Linked DNA regions of Silvibacterium dinghuense. The protein of the gene in region 2 interacts with the protein of the main gene of each other region in a pairwise test. Links are inferred from orthologs where the notes say so. Each region holds a gene or a part of one and is shown on either strand. Other genes may lie near its edges.

Region 1 (7,852 bases), on a different replicon or contig from region 2:
GCCTGAGCGTGGGCGAGCCGCGCGACCTGACGCTCGAGGTGATCGCCGAGACGCTGCCCTATCTGCCCAAGGACAAGCCGCGTTACGTGATGGGTGTCGGCTTCCCGGACGAGATCGTGGAATACGCCAAGATGGGCGTGGACATGATGGACTGCGTGCTGCCCACGCGCGCGGCACGGCACGGCATGCTCTTTACCTCCGAAGGCCGACTGAACATGAAAAATAAGCAGTTTGCGGAGGATCAGGGCCCCGTGGACCCGGAATGCGACTGCCCCACCTGCCGCCGCTATACGCGGGCCTATCTGCGGCACCTGATGGTGGCGCACGAGCCCCTGGCGGCGACGCTCAACACACTGCACAACCTGGCTTTCTACCTGCGGACCATGGCCAAGGTGCGGGAGGAGATTACGCGCGCGGGTGGGGCTGCGGCACCGGTCGCCGGGTGAAAATTCGGAGAAAATGGAAGCCCGGCGCAGCGAAATGCGCAGAGCGACGGGCGAACGGCTCCTTGACAGCGCCAATCCGGTCAGCGATGCTAAATTGCTAGGCGCCCCAGGTCATTTCCGCGTGTGTTTTAAGCCCCGGCGTGCGGGGCGGAAAAGACCGGCAGGCTGCCCAGGCAAGTGCAAACGAAGGAAGCAGCACATGCTGTTCAAAGCCTCCGCGACAGGTGATCCTCCTGGCCGGGGCCTTCCCTCCGAAACACCCCGAGTTTCCCATGGTCCGGGCCCGCAATGCGGGTGCGGCCTGAAAAGGATTGTGTGTTGACACCGACTCTCTTGCTGGCCGTCGCGTTGCCTCCTGGCGTCCTCCAGTTTCTGCCCTTCGTCCTGATCATCGTGGTCTTTTATTTCCTGCTTATCCGCCCGAACCAGAAGCGGCAGCAGACCTGGCAGCAGATGCTGGGCAACCTGAAGTCGGGCGACCGGGTAACGACCAACGGCGGCATCCGGGGAACGATCCTCTCCATTAAAGATGACGCCATCACGCTGCGGGTCGCACCGGACAATATCAAAATTGAAGTGGTGAAGAGCGCCATTGCCTCGGTGACCACCGACGAGCCGGCAAAGTAGTCGCACCGGCGCTCTCTCTCCACCCCAGATCCACAGCGGTACGTTCATAGCTCCATGCGTAGGAAGTTGATTCGAGTCCATGCGTAAGAATCTGACCAACAAAGTCATCCTCATCATTGCCGTCCTGCTGGTCTTCGTCTTCGGCATCATCGGTGTGCCGAAGGGCCTGAGCGGCGCTGCCCTCAAAGATGCGCTGCTCCAGCGGATCAGCCTTGGCCTTGATCTCCGGGGTGGAACCCATCTCATCCTCCAGGTCATGGTGGATGAGGCTGTCGGCATCACGCGCGACAGCGATGCGTCGCACATCCAGACGGACCTCCAGCAGGCCGGCATCACTGTCGGTTCGGTGGCGCCTGACACGTCCCGCACGGATGTCATCAACATCAGCGGTGTCCCGGCGGATCATACGAGCGATGTGCGCAGCACCATCGACTCGAAATACGGCACCGAGTACGACATCGCTTCCGGTGCGAACAATACCTTCACCCTGACGATGAAGCCGTCGGTGGTCGATGCGCTCAAGAAGAGCGCGATGGACCAGTCGATCCAGGTGATCACCCAGCGCGTGAATGAACTGGGCACCAGCGAGCCGGTCATCCAGGAGTACAACCTGGGCAGCAACCAGATTCTGGTCGAGCTCCCGGGTGTCGATGATCTCAGCCGCGTGAAGGAAGTGATTCAGTCCACCGCGCGTCTCGAGATTCACGCTGTCGATGGTGGCCCCTACTCGAGTGAGCAGGACGCGCTGCAGCAGCTGGGCGGCACCGTCCCGGTCGACGAGCTCTTGCTGCCGACCAAGCCCGGCGCCTCTTCCTCCGGCTCGATCGAGTGGTATGAGCTCAAGCGCGTCGCCGAAGTAGGCGGTACCGACATCCGTAGCGCACGCGTGAGCCAGAACCCGAACACCAATGCCCCCGAGGTCGACTTCTACCTGACCACGGCTGCGGGCGATCACTTCGCGGACTACACCGGTGCGAATAAGGGCAAGAGCCTCGCGGTCACCATGGACAACAAGGTCCAGGAAGTGGCCGTGATTCACGACCAGATTCGGGACCAGGGCAACATCGGTGGCGGCAACATGACCAACGAGACCGCCAACGATCTGGCCATGCTGCTGAATACCGGTTCGCTGCCCGCCTCCCTGCACTACCTGCAGGAGAGCACGGTCGGTCCTTCGCTCGGTGCGGACTCGATCCACCAGGGCGTCATGGCCTCGATCGTGGGCATGCTCGCGGTGATGATCTTCATGCTCATCTACTACCGCGGCGCGGGCATCAATGCCGACCTGGCGCTGTTCCTGAACCTGGTCATCCTGCTTGGCTTCATGGGCTACACGCACTCGGTGCTGACGCTGCCCGGCATTGCCGGCGTGATCCTGACCATCGGTATGGGCGTCGACTCGAACGTGCTGATCTTCGAGCGTATCCGTGAAGAGATTCGCGCAGGCAAGAGCCCGTCGGCGTCGGTCGAGCAGGGCTTCGGGCATGCCTGGACGACGATTCTCGATACGCACGTCACGACCATAGTCTCGGCCATCATTCTCTTCATCTTTGGCACGGGACCGGTGCGCGGCTTTGCAGTGACGCTGTCGTTCGGTCTGTTCGCCAACCTGTTCACGGCGGTCTTTGTTTCGCGCACCATCTTTGACGCGAACCTGAACCGCAAGGGACGCGGTGAGGCGATCTCGATCTGAACGCGCCGTTCAGGCGCAGGCGCCTGACGGCGCGTGAAGCGATGGAATGACCGGCAGGCTGAAAGGTCTGCCGGAGAAAAGTTAGAAATGCCCGGGGCCGTTGCCCCTGAGGGATGCATTCGTGGAACTGTTTCGTGAAGTGAAGATCGACTGGCTGGGGAAGAAGTGGTATTTCCTCGGATTCTCACTCATTTTCAGCATCGCCGGCGTGCTGTCGCTGCTCTTCTGGCATCACCTGCCGCTCGATGTCGACTTCAAGGGCGGCACCGTCGTGCGCGTGAAGTTCGATCAAACGCCTGATCTGGAAAAGATTCGTGCTGCAGCCGATAAGGCTGGCCTCAAGGACGTGCGCACGCAGTCCTACGGTCCCGCTGCTGGCCATGAAGTGCTCATTACCCTGGCGGAGTCCGCGACCAGCGAGGCCGCGCTCGACAAGGGCCGTGAGACGATCCTGAGCACGCTGACCAGCAATTATTCAACCACCGGTCCGGCGAACCTGGGCAAGCTCGATCTCGATAACGCCGGCAAGAGCGCGCTGACGCCATGGCTCGTCGAGCATGATCCCGAGCACCTGGGGAGCAACGACGCGGCTACGGCGCACTACACCGAGCAGGCAGACGCCATCCTGAACTTCAAGGACAACCAGAATGGCGGCCTGCTGACCTCCATCGACAGCCTCTCCGGCGTCGCCACCCCGGCGGTGGTCAACGATCTCAAGCAGTCCTCTTTCCTCTCCGGCTTTGCCGTGCGTAACGTCGAGATCGTCGGACCGCAGGTGGGCGCGCAGCTGCGCAAGCAGGCACTGCTGGCGACGCTCTATTCGCTGGCCGGCATGCTGGTCTATCTCTGGTTCCGCTTCGAGCTGATTTACGGTGTCGCCGCCGTGGTCGCGGTCTTCCATGACACGCTGATCACCGTAGGCGCTTTCTCGCTGAAGAATCAGGAGATCTCCCTCACCGTGATCGCCGCGATCCTCACGCTCGTCGGTTATTCGATGAACGACACCATCGTGGTTTTTGACCGAATTCGCGAGAACCTGCGTCTTAGCCGGAGGGAGCCTTTGGCGGAGGTGGTGAATCGCAGTATCAACCAGACCCTGAGCAGAACGGTGTTGACCTCGGGTCTGACCTTCCTCACCGTGTTGTCGCTGTATATCTTCGGTGGAGAAGTGCTGCGCGGGTTCTCATTCGCATTGGTCATCGGTATTCTGATCGGCACCTATTCGTCGATCGCAGTGGCTGCTCCAATGCTTGTGGCCTATCAGGAATGGCGGGCAAAGCGCGGCAAGGGCGCCGTGCTTCCCGCAGCAAAGAAGACCCGGGCATAGCCCGGGTCGGTTGTAGGGTTTTCATCTGTAATGTCGTTGTGTTATAGAAGCAGAACCCGCCTTTTTTCACCCGGAAACGAAATAGATTTTTTTGGGAACAAAACTGTACCGGGTTGGTGTCTATAGGTGGTAACAACGATTCGCACGATCGAGGTAGGCCATGTTTGAAGACGCTCTCATGGAGTCCGGCGGGAAGATCAAGACCAAAAGCAAATACTTCACCTTTGTGGGTATTCTGCTGAATGGCTCGATTGTCGCAGCCCTGGTTCTTATCCCGTTGATTTATCCCGAAGCTCTGCCGAAGGCGGCCATGTCCACTCTGCTGGTGGCGCCTCCTCCGCCACCCCCGCCACCCCCACCGCCGCCGCCGGCGCCGGTGCATCCGATCAAGGTCGTCCAGGTGCTGAACCCGATGGCAGCTCCCCGGACGATTCCCAAAGAAATCAAGATGGTGCATGAAGATGCGCCTCCGCCGAGCACGGCTGGTGTCGCGGGTATGGACGGCATGGCCGGCGGCAGCGCCGGTGGTGTGATGGGCGGCATCTTGGGCGGTATCGGCTCGGGTCCTGCTCCCGTCGTCAAGGCTGCGGCTCCCAAGAAGATCGCGGTTTCGGCCGGCGTAATTGCTGGTAACAAGCTGAGCGGTACCACCCCGCAATATCCCGCCATTGCCAAGGCTGCACGCATCCAGGGTACGGTGGTACTGCAGGCGACGATCTCGAAGACCGGCACCATCGAAGGTCTGAAGGTGATCAGCGGTCCTCCGATGCTGCAGTCGGCGGCTCTCGAAGCTGTGAAGACCTGGCGTTACAAGCCCTACCTGCTCAACGGCGAGCCGGTGGAAGTAGAAACCCAGGTGAACGTGATCTTTACCCTTGGTGGTTGATGCAATCGGAGTACGCCGATCCGGGACTACCGGGGAAAGCAATCCGCAGCCGCTTAACTCTTGAACTTGTGATTCCGAACTTGTGATTCCAGAAGTTACTCCCTAGGAGGAAAGATTCAGTGATTCTCGCTCATCTCAATCAGCTTGCGTTTCATCCGGCCGCGCTCGGCTTCTTTCAGGATCAGACTTCAGTAGGCTTCAGCCCCGTCGACCTGTGGAACAACATGGGCTGGCTGGCCCGCGGCGTCGTGTTCGTGCTCTTCGTCATGTCGATCTGGTCGCTGGCCGTGATCATCGACCGCTACCTGTACTTCGCGGCAGCCCGCAAGCAGTCGCGTGAGTTCGCTCCCCGCGTTGCCGGCGCCCTCAAGGAAGGCAAGCTGGACGAAGCGATCAAGGTTGCGGACCGCAACAAGAAGTCGCACCTCGCCGAGGTTGTCACCGCCGGTCTGCAGGAGTTCCGCAACTACGGTGGCGGCGGCAACGTCTCTGCCGAGCAGATCGAGTCCTCCAAGCGCGCACTCGAGCGTGCCGAGGCCATCGTGCATGCCAAGCTGAAGCGCGGTCTCGGCGGCCTGGCCACCATCGGTTCGACGGCTCCCTTCGTCGGTCTGTTCGGTACGGTTGCCGGTATCCTTAAGGCCTTCCAGGAAATCGCCACGCAGAAGACCCCCGGTATCGGCGCGGTTGCCAGCGGTATCTCGGAAGCTCTGGTCACCACCGCCTTCGGTCTTCTCGTCGCTATCCCCGCCGTGATGACCTTCAACTACTTCACCAACAAGGTCGAAGCTTTCGACGTCGAGATGGATAACTCGTCGAGCGAGCTGATCGACTACTTCATCAAGCAGAGCGGCCGCCGCTAATTCGCTCTGCCCTGACGAAACAGGGAAGTAACGGGAATCACACGTTGGCAGCGGAGTTCTGCTCCGCTGCCAACGCCCAAAATTTCACCTGGGGTCGACGCGAGGGGTGCTGCGCGAAACGGGCAGCCCGGGTGGTAGTCAGAGCCCGTTGGCAGCCAGCCGTCGCAACCGCTTGCGGACGACAGAAGACCAGGGGAGTCAAGCATGGCAATTGTAAAAAGGGACGAAGGCAAGAAGGTAAACTCCAACATCAACGTCACCCCCATGGTGGACGTCATGCTGGTGCTGCTGATCATCTTCATGGTCATCACGCCCATGCTGAACAACAAGGTGAACGTCGACCTGGCTCGAAGCAAAAACGCGGTCGCAATGGATGACGCCAGCAAGGAAGACGCTGTCACCGTTGCCGTAACCCGCGACAACAAGATTTATCTGAACAAGGATCAGACTACCCTGGCCGATCTCGGCGGGAAGGTCAATGACCTGCTCCAGAACAAGACTTCCAAGATTGTGTACTTCCGCGCCGATGCCCGTTCGCATTACGGGACCGTGGAAGATGCAGTCGACGCGGTCCGTACGGCGGGCGTGGATGAAGTCGGATTGCTGACCGAGCAGCGTACACCGGATACCAAGCCTCCGACAGGTGGCCAGTAGTCCTGGCGATCTCGAAGAGCTTTACATCGCAAAGATCTTTTTGAAGAGATGAGGAACTGACCTATGGCAATGGGAACTGGCGGCGGCAGCGGCCTTAATTCCGACATCAACGTAACGCCGATGATCGACGTGCTGCTGGTGCTGCTGATCATCTTCATGGTCATCGTCCCGGTAACGCCGCACGGTCTGGATGCGCTGGTCCCCCAGCCGCCGAAGACGCAGCAACCGGAAAATAACGATACGGCCATTGTGGTGCAGGTGCTCGGCGCGGCCGGTGGTGTGCCCGTTTACAAGATCAACCAGGACGATGTGGCCAAGGAACAGTTGGAAGCGCGCCTGGATCAGATCTTCTCGACGCGTGCCAACAAGGTCATGTTCGTGAAGGGCGATCCCAACCTGAACTTCGAGTCGGTTGCTGAAGTTGTCGATATCGCCAAAGCTGCGGGCATCGATCACGTCGGTCTTCTCACTCCCAAGATTGAAGCGGGCCAGTAGGCCCGCTTTATCAGCACCCAGCGCATCGCTTCTTCTTCCCCGGGAAGCGTTGTGCGCAGCAATACTCTGGTTTGTCCCCTTAAGGCTTGCCTAAAGGCGCAAACAAATTACAATCAGCAGCGCGGGGAGTTTCTCCCATTCGCGACCTTGAAGCATCCCAATTGTCAGGGCCTGCCTGGCGATTCGAAGGAGACGAGATACAGAATGAATCGAATTGCACGTTTTCCGGTGATGACCGCCGCGACGCTTTCGTTGCTGGTCTTGATGACCGGGTGCCAGCGCCTCAAGGCCCGCGATCAGTTGAATAAGGGAGTACAGGCGTACAAGAGCGCGAAGTATGAAGAGGCCATCAATCACTTCCAGGAAGCGGTGAACTACGATCCGACCCTGCCCATGGCCCGCGCTTACCTGGCAACTGCGTACGCGCAGCAGGTGGTTCCCGACCTTACCAGTGCAGACAATCTGAAGAACGCGAACCTCGCGATTCAGAACTACCAGGCCGTTCTCGCTCAGGACCCGAAGGACGTCAACAGTCTGAAGGGCATTGCCAGCATCTACTACAACATCGACAAGTACCAGGAAGCCAAGGACTGGCAGAAGAAGGTGCTTGAGGTGGATCCGCAGGATGCGGAAGCGGCATACACCATCGGCTCGATCGACTGGCGCCTCTCCTACCGCAACGCCGTGCAGGCTCTCAAGAACGTGGGCATGCAGGACGACGGCCAGGGCAACGTGAAGTTCCCCAAGAAGGCCTGCCAGGATCTCGTGACTCAGAACGGCCCGCTTGTGGATGAAGGTCTTGAATATCTGCACAAGGCCGTCGAGATTCGTCCTTCCTACGACGATGCGATGGCGTATATG
Region 2 (8,036 bases):
TGATTTCACCGCCGCTGGTGGAGTTCGTCTCCTCACTCGGCTGGCCGAATGCCGGAGTATTGAACATGTTAAAGACATCCGCGCGGAACTGCAGGTACTGCTCGCGGATGGTCGGGAAGTTCTTGAAGAAGCTCATATTCACGCGCTGATAGCCAGGTCCGTAGATCTGGTTACGCGCGCCACCGAGATACGCCTCAGCTTCCACCGGGTTGGTGATGGGGTCGCCAGTCGGATTGGCCGTGGTCTGCGTATTCGGAATGAGCGTTCCGGAGAGCGGGTTCGCAAAGGCGCAGGGGTTGTACCAGTGCGCAACACTCTTCGTCGAAGCTGCGCAGCTGGTGCCGGAATTGCTGGCATCGGCCGAGCCGCCTGTGGCAAAGGGATCGCCGGTAAGGATAGCGCGGCGCGTGTTGGCGCCCACCGCCGCCGTGTTGTTGGGACTCACAGTGAAAGGATTGCCCGTCAGCGCGTAGAAGGCCACATCTGCCGACCATCCTCCGACCAGCTCATTCACCAGGCCGCCATGGTTCAGGAATCTCTGTCCCTGGCCAAAGGGCAGCGCATAGTTGCCCGACAGCGTGAAGCGATGCCGCACATCCCAGTCCGAGCTGGCGAGTTCGCTCCCGATGGAATAGAGGTTCGCATTGCGATAGATGTTCGTTCCACCATCGAGCGGCGTACCCGTGTCATCGAGCGCGTGGGAGTAGGTGTAAGCAGCCAGGAACTGCAGGTTGTGCGAGAGGTGCTTTTCGAGCGATGCCTGCAGCGAGTTATAGCTGCCGACCCCCTCATACAGGTCGTACTGTGCGCCGCCGAAGCTCGAGAACGGACGGATTGCCTGTGAGCTGTCGGAAGGACCGACCAGTCCATAAGGCGCATTCTGGTCCGTCAGTGCCTGCAGGTGACGCGAGACGTTGCCGACATACGCGGTGGTCAGCGTCATGGTCGGAGTCAGCGCGTACTGCGTCGTAAGGTTGAACTGCTCGGTGTACGGCGTCTTGGTCTGCAACTGTCCACCCACCAGTCCAGGCGTGGAGAGATAGTTCTGCAGGCCCACGGCGATCGCGTCCGAGAAGCCGGTATCGAGGCTCAGCCCATCCGTCGAGCAGCTGCCATTCGAGCAGGCAGGCGAGGTGAAGTTCGACGAGAAAGCGAACGGATAGTTGTAAGAGGGATTCGGCGAAGCGCCCACGCTCTCGAGGCCGCCGAAGAAGATGCCATATCCGCCGCGGATCACGAACTTCGGCGTCGCCGTGAAGGCGAATCCGATACGCGGGCTGAAGTTCAGCTTCTGCCCAAGGGCCAGCGAGCGGTTCTTGCTGTAGACCACCGCAATGTTGTCAGCCGAAGTAAGGTCGGTGAATGCAGAGGCCAGTGTGGCCTTGGTGTTCTTGGGCAGCAGGAACTGCGCCGTGCCCGAGGCCGGACCGTTGATGGACTCGATATTCCAGTAAGCCTGGTTATCGTTCTCCTCATACGAAGGCTGGTAGTAGTCGTAGCGCAGGCCAAGGTTGAGTGTCAGGTTCGGGAGCACCTTCCAGTCGTCCTGTGCGTAGCCGGAGTAGTACCAGTGCACATCGTGCACGCTGAAGAAGTTCGAGATCGAGGCGCTGTACATGGAGTCAGCCAGAAAGTCGGCAACGCCATAGCCGGTGTAGTTGGCAGCAGGGTTCGAGGTGAAGAAACCGGTGTAATCGTAAGAACCGTGAGGATTGATCGGCTGCGTCACCGCGACGCGAACGCTCTGGATGCTCACGCCGGCCTTGAGGGTGTGATTGCCCAGCACCTTCGTGACGTTGTCGAGCACCTGGAAGACATTCTCAAACTCGATAGACGGATAGTAGCCCGGTGAACCGAAGCCGCTCATGCCGCTGATCGACGTCGACGGCAGACCGCCGTTGTTGGCCTGGTAGGGAATGCCGCCCAGTCCCACCTGCGCAGCCACATCCGTGTTCGCGCTCTGCTGCAGGAACTGCGCGCGAGCCCAGTTGTAACCGAAGCGGAATTCGTTCACAAGCTTGGGATTGAAGACGTGCGTTTCGCTGAAGACATAGTTCTGGCCCATGTTGACGGACGGACCATCCGATCCGTAGCCGCCGCCGTCGAGAACCGAACCGAAGGGCGCCGGATAGTTGCCGCGCAGGTTCGAGTTGCTCATGCGGAAGAAGGCCTGGTCCTTCGCCGAAGCGTTCCAGTCGATGCGGCCATCCCAGCTGACGGTGTTGTTGATGTCATTCGTGTTGATGACGTAGTTGTTGTAGGTCTTGCCGCCGTTGGCGTTCGGCGTCGGATACATGTTCAGGATCTTCTGCGCCACCGCGTTGATCTGGTTCGAGCACAGGACATTCTGCTGCCCGTTGCAGGTCAGCACCGTACTGCCGTCAGTGCCCGGCTGGTAGAGCGTTACCGGCGAACTGTTGCCGGTGAGGCTCGTGCTCAGCAGTTCGCTGAAGTTACCCTGCCGCATGAGTGCGGTCGGCACCGTGTACGTACCGGTCGAACCGAAGACGATGCGCGTAGCTTCCACATCGCCAAAGAAGAAGAGCTTGTTCGGAATGATCGGACCGCCGATCGTTCCGCCAAACTGGTTCTGACGAAACTCGGGCTTGGTCAGAGAGAAATAATCGCGGGCATCCAGAGCGTCGTTTCTCCAGTACTCCCACAGGTTTCCGTGCAGTGCATTGGTACCGCTCTTGATCGAAGCGTTGAGCACCGCTCCGGCCGAGTGGCCGAGCTCCGCGGTGTAATCGCTGGTCTGCACCTTGAACTCCGCCAGGGCGTCCGGCGGAGGCTTCACGACATAGGTCGCGCCGTTCAGGAAGTCGATCAGGTTCGAGTTGTTATCCACGCCGTCGAGAATGAAGTTGTTCTGCTCGGCGCGCAGGCCGTTGGCGCTGAAGTCGCCGTTCCCTTCGCCGCGTGAGCCATTCGACTGGGCAACACCGGCTGCGAGCTGCGCCACAAAGACATAATTGCGGCCGTTCAGCGGCGTGTTGTTGATCGTCTGTGTGCTCACCACCTGCCCGGTCGATGAGTCTTCCGTCTGCAGCAGCTGCGCCGCACCGGCCTCTACCGTCACCGTCTGCGTGGCGCTGCCCGGCTGCAGAGTAAGGTCGGCCTGCAGGCGCTGGTTAAGGTTCAGCGTAAGGCCGTTCAACGTCGCCTTTTGAAAATTCGCGGCGTTGGCAGTCACGGTATAGTTGCCGATTTTCACCGGCGAGAAGACATACACACCGCTCTGGTCTGTCTTTGCCGACAGCACAAAGCCGGTGTCCTTATTGGTCAATGTGATTTGTGCCGACGGAACCACAGCACCTGTCTGATCCGTCACTGTTCCCGTAATCGTGCCCTGGTCCACCTGCGCCAGGAGAGGAGAGACTGTGAACAGCCCAACCACCACGATGCATAGAAATGAAAATAAATTCCGCGATAAGAATGGATAGAAATTGCGCCTGAACATGAATTGGCTCCAGAAATTTCCTGCATTTGCCACTTGTTTTGCCGGACGCTACACCCGTTGCGAGGCAGAAGCGTCCGCCAGATCCGCAGAAATGTATACGTATGCATTTCTGCAGCGGATAGGTTCTCGTACGCGTAGCCTTTTTGGGTCTTACGTTGTGTCAGCCCTGCCATTGCCGAAGTGCGGCAATTTCAGAACCCGTTATGTATACGATTACAATCCGGCAAAATCGTAGTTCCGCGATTTCAGGGTTGTCAAGGCGACGAGGTTTGATTCTCGTCTGCAACCATCGTCCACCGCAATGGGAACGCTCTCCTCGTCGACGGCATGGCCGCCACGCAACGAGTTCGAACATACCGGAAAAGCGAAAGAGCCAGACTCTGCCAGTCTGGCTCTCTTCGCAATGTGTGATCCAATCTACCAGCGATAACGCATGGTCCCATACAGGGTGCGCATCAGCCCCGGATAGCAGCCTGTCGAGCTGTAGCAGGAGGCCACGTAGTTGCGGTCGCCCAGGTTCGTCGCATTGAACTGGAACCGCGTGCCGCGCAGCCAGCGCATATCGCTCGGAAGGTCATAGTGCGCCGAGGCATCGAAGAGCGTCACGCCCGGCACCTTGAACGAGTTCACATCATCGCCCCAGCTCGCACCGACAAAGCGTCCGCCCGCGCCGCCGCCGAAACCGCAAAAGAGCGAGGTAGGCAGCGTGTAGTCGAACCACAGCGAGGCCATGTTCAGCGGCACACCATACTGATACTGATCCTGCGTTGTCCGGGTCACCCCGTCGATGCCCGTATCGTCAGTGTCGGACTTCGCATACAGCGACTTCAGATGCGTATAGGAGGCCGTGTAGCTGAGTGCATGCGAGAGGCTCGCATGCGCCGAGAGCTCGACGCCACGCGTGCGGATCTCACCCACTGCAATGGTGAAATTAGGATTATTCGGGTCGGTTGTGCCCACATTCTGCTCGGCCAGATCGTAGATCGCAGCGGTGAGCATCATGTTCTGCTTCGCAGGCTGATACTTCACACCTGCTTCGTACTGGCGTCCGGTTGTCGGAGGCAGCGGCTGGCTGTTCTCTCCCAGGCTGAGATCGGGCTCGAACGAGGTCGTATAGCTGAAATAGGGAGCAAAACCGTTGCCGAGGAGATAGGACGCACCTGTGCGCCAGGTCAACTTGCTCTGGTCCTCGTTAATAGAGCCATAGGAAGCAACTTCGTTCACCTTGTACCAGTCCTGACGCAAGCCGGCCGAAGCGCGCAGATGCCCTACCGACACCTGATCCTGGAAATAGAGGCCGGTCTGATCGGAGCTGGCAACTTCGGAGCCGGTAATCGCGGGGTCGACAATGGGAACGTAATACTTCGGATGGAAGATGTTGATCGACTCCACATCGCCCGATCCCCAGTGCCAGTGCTCGTCGAAGTGGGTGTAGTTCACACCGCCCAGGAAGGTCTGCGTCACCTTGCCGGTGTTCCACACTTCGCTCACGCGCTGATCGGAGTTCGAAGTGGTAAAGGTCGTGTGCCGATCGAACGTATAGCGATCGAGCGTCTGCATATCCGACTCCAGCTCTTCCGGCCAGATCATCTGCGCATGATCCTTGTTCGATGTGAAGCGGTAGTTCTGGCCAAGCTGCCAGCCGTGATCGAAGCTGCGCGTAAAGACATCTCCCAGTTCCAGAAATGATTGCTTGGTCTGGTTGTAGTTCGGATCGCCGAGATAGAAATCCGGCGAAACCTTGCCGTACGGGTTGTAGAGCACGGTGCCGCTGGCCGGGAGATTGGCCATCGCACCTACTGTCGGGTTATAGGTGTAGTTCGTCAGAATCGTCAGGCTGGTACGGTCATCGGGAATCCAGGTGAGCGCCGGCGCAATCGCCACGCGCTGCGGATCGATAAACCACGTCTGAGAGCCCTCTTTGAAGCCCACACCGGTCAGGCGATAGAGCAGCTTGCGTGTCGCCAGCGGACCGCTGAAGTCGAAGTTCAGCTCATTGTGACCGTAGCTGCCGAAACCCAGCTCTATCTCGCGCAGCGGAGCCGAAAGCGGGCGCTTGGTCTCGACGTTGATGATGCCGCCCGGGCTCGCCTGTCCGTAAAGCACTGACGAGGGACCGGCCATCACCTCGATGCGCTGGTAAAAATACGCGTCCAGCAGCGTGTTGCCGTCAGGATCTTCTTCGAGGCCATCCAGGAAGATGCCGGGCGTAAACCCACGCAGCTGAATGCTGTTTGATGTCCAGAACTGCGATGAGGTGCCTTCATTCTCGGCATTCACACCCGCGGCATAGCGCAGCGCATCGTTCAGGTACTGCGGCTGCTGATCGTCCATCAGCTCGCGCGTGATCACGTCGACGGATTGCGGCGTTTCGAGCAGCGGAGTGTCGATCTTCATCGCCGAGCCGCTGTCCGTCGCCACATACCCGGCCTCGGCCTGCACCGTGACCGTATTCGAGGCCTTCTGCACATCGAGCGCAAGCGTAAGGCTCGCCGCCTGCGCATTCACCGCAATCTCCTGCTGAATCGGCGCAAAGCCCGCGGCCGATACCTTCAGCAGGTAATCGCCAGGGACCACATTGGCGGTGAAGCGGCCCGGCCCCGCACTGCGAGCGGCAAACTGCTGTGCGCCGCACAACAGCTCCACGCTGGCCATGGGCAGCACCGCGCCGCTGTGATCGGTAATCGTCGCCGACCACGCCATCGGCGACGCCCCCTCCGAAGAAGCACATGCCGGCACAGGCAGAGGAGCCTCTGCCGGAAGAGCAGTAGAGGCCGCACTCGGCTGTTTTGCCCAGCAAAGAGAAGCCGCGGAAACACTGATCAGCACTACAAAACGATGCACAGTTCGCAACACGGGAATTTGCCTTTCAAGAGGTCGAAGGCATTGCGAACCGCTACAATGAACGGGTCGCCAGCCTTCTGGTTGTCGATCTCCGGCCTCCTGCAGTGCTTCGCCAAAAGACTGCTGCGGGAGGCCGCCCAATATCCGACTGAATTGGTCTGATTTAGACTAGCGAAAGTTTCTGTAATGTGTGCCGCGAATTCCGCCAGGCACTACGCGAATCAGGCCATGACAGTCAGACTCAAAGATCACGAGCTTCTTCAGGCGTCGCCGCGGCCGGTTTCGGCCATGGCAAAGTCCTATCCGGCCGGATACCTCGGCTATGCCCACTCGCATGCCCGTGCGCAGCTGCTGTATGCCGCCTCGGGCAGCATGCGGCTGACCTTCACACGGGGATGCTGGGTCATTCCGCCGCAGCGCGCCGTCTGGCTTCCACCGGGATATGTGCATCAGACCAGCGCCATCGGCGAGCTGGAGATGCGCACGCTCTATATCCGCGAAGACTCCTGTCCCTCCGCGGCTCCGTGCGAGCCGCGCATGCTGGGAGTTTCCTTGCTGCTGCGTGAACTGGTACTGCGCATCGTCGCCATGCCGATGGAGTATGACGAGCGCGGGCAGGAGGGGCGCATTGTCGCCGCGGCGCTGGGAGAGATCGACTGGACACCTCTCGACCCGGTACGCCTGCCGCCACTCGGCGACGCCCGTCTGCGGCGCATGGAGCAGATGCTGACGCGGAGCCCGGAAGATGCCAGCACGCTCGACACCTGGGCTGCCCGCCTGCGCATCTCGACACGCACGCTGGCACGTCTGATCCGCCAGGAAACAGGTCTGTCTTTTCAGGTATGGCGCGACCACATCCGGACTTTCGCTGCTATTCCGATGCTGGCCGAGGGCCGGCCGCTCATCGAGATCGCCATCGCGGTGGGTTATGAGACGGCATGGAGCTTCACGGCGATGTTCAAGCGCGTGACCGGCACACTACCCAGCCGTTACTGCACCTAGCTGCTGCGCGTAGGGCGAACGGCCTTCGGCACCCGCTCCCTTTGGTCGCGATCCAGTCTCTTTCGCCGGGTGCCCCACATCTCGTCTTTCCGAGATGTGGGAGATCACAAAACGGGCAGCATCACAAAAAACTACACCCTACACCCTACCGAGATACTGCTCATCGGTCACTGGCTCAAGCCAATCGACCACGCGGCCATCCTGCTTTTCGGCGATGGCGATGTGGGTCATCGCCGTAGCAGCCGTAGCGCCATGCCAATGCCGCTCGCCGGGCGCAAACCAGACCACGTCGCCGGGGCGAATCTCTTCGACGGGACCGCCTTCGCGCTGCACCCAGCCGAGGCCGGCCGTCACAATCAGCGTCTGCCCCAGCGGATGCGTGTGCCAGTTGGTGCGAGCACCCGGCTCGAAGGTCACCCATGCGCCGCCAACCTTCGCTGGCTCCTCGGCCTGGAACGGCTGGTCGAGGCGCACCTTGCCGGTGAACCAGTCAGGGTTGGGGGTAACCGAGGGCTGCGAGCCCGCGCGCTTGATCTCCATCGACGTTCTCCTTCCAAAGTGCCGGGCGGAGACTGAAGACTCCGCCCGGTGGTCGTTGTTAACGGCCGGTCATCTGCTCAATGTGTTCAGGATACCGGTCGCCCTCGACCGGCACCTGCTTCACCGCCTCGTCGATCTCGCGCAGGTCCGCATCGCTGAGCGTGATGGACGCCGCGCCAAGATTCTCCTC

What was found.
Region 1: the proteins of ESZ00_RS18505 (region 2) and ESZ00_RS08730 interact in binary tests that used the Escherichia coli proteins (3 or more experiments, as listed by UniProt). The link is inferred for Silvibacterium dinghuense from one-to-one orthologs.

Annotation. Positions count from the first base shown.
Region 1 is NZ_SDMK01000001.1:2,200,933-2,208,784, forward strand. The notes cover bases 3,275-6,116. They hold ESZ00_RS08730 (energy transducer TonB), read left to right. Parts: upstream 3,275-4,253; coding sequence 4,254-4,979; downstream 4,980-6,116. Other genes in these bases: secF (protein translocase subunit SecF), read left to right, coding at 3,275-4,093; ESZ00_RS08735 (MotA/TolQ/ExbB proton channel family protein), read left to right, coding at 5,099-5,842; ESZ00_RS08740 (ExbD/TolR family protein), read left to right, coding at 6,047-6,116. Outside these bases: ESZ00_RS08710 (tRNA guanosine(34) transglycosylase Tgt), read left to right, coding at 1-446; preprotein translocase subunit YajC, read left to right, coding at 765-1,073; protein translocase subunit SecD, read left to right, coding at 1,153-2,766; more of secF, read left to right, coding at 2,888-3,274; more of ESZ00_RS08740, read left to right, coding at 6,117-6,496; ESZ00_RS08745 (ExbD/TolR family protein), read left to right, coding at 6,560-6,991; ESZ00_RS08750 (tetratricopeptide repeat protein), read left to right, coding at 7,196-7,852. UniProt on the Escherichia coli protein: Interacts with outer membrane receptor proteins that carry out high-affinity binding and energy dependent uptake into the periplasmic space of specific substrates such as cobalamin, and various iron compounds (such as iron dicitrate, enterochelin, aerobactin, etc.).
Region 2 is NZ_SDMK01000005.1:160,184-168,219, forward strand. What follows is about bases 3,521-6,546. They hold ESZ00_RS18505 (TonB-dependent siderophore receptor), read right to left. Parts: upstream 6,164-6,546; coding sequence 3,878-6,163; downstream 3,521-3,877. Other genes in these bases: ESZ00_RS18510 (AraC family transcriptional regulator), read left to right, coding at 6,533-6,546. In the rest of the region: ESZ00_RS18500 (TonB-dependent receptor), read right to left, coding at 1-3,460; more of ESZ00_RS18510, read left to right, coding at 6,547-7,306; ESZ00_RS18515 ((R)-mandelonitrile lyase), read right to left, coding at 7,445-7,846; ESZ00_RS18520 (aldo/keto reductase), read right to left, coding at 7,905-8,036. UniProt on the Escherichia coli protein: Involved in the uptake of iron in complex with ferrichrome, a hydroxamate-type siderophore. Binds and transports ferrichrome-iron across the outer membrane.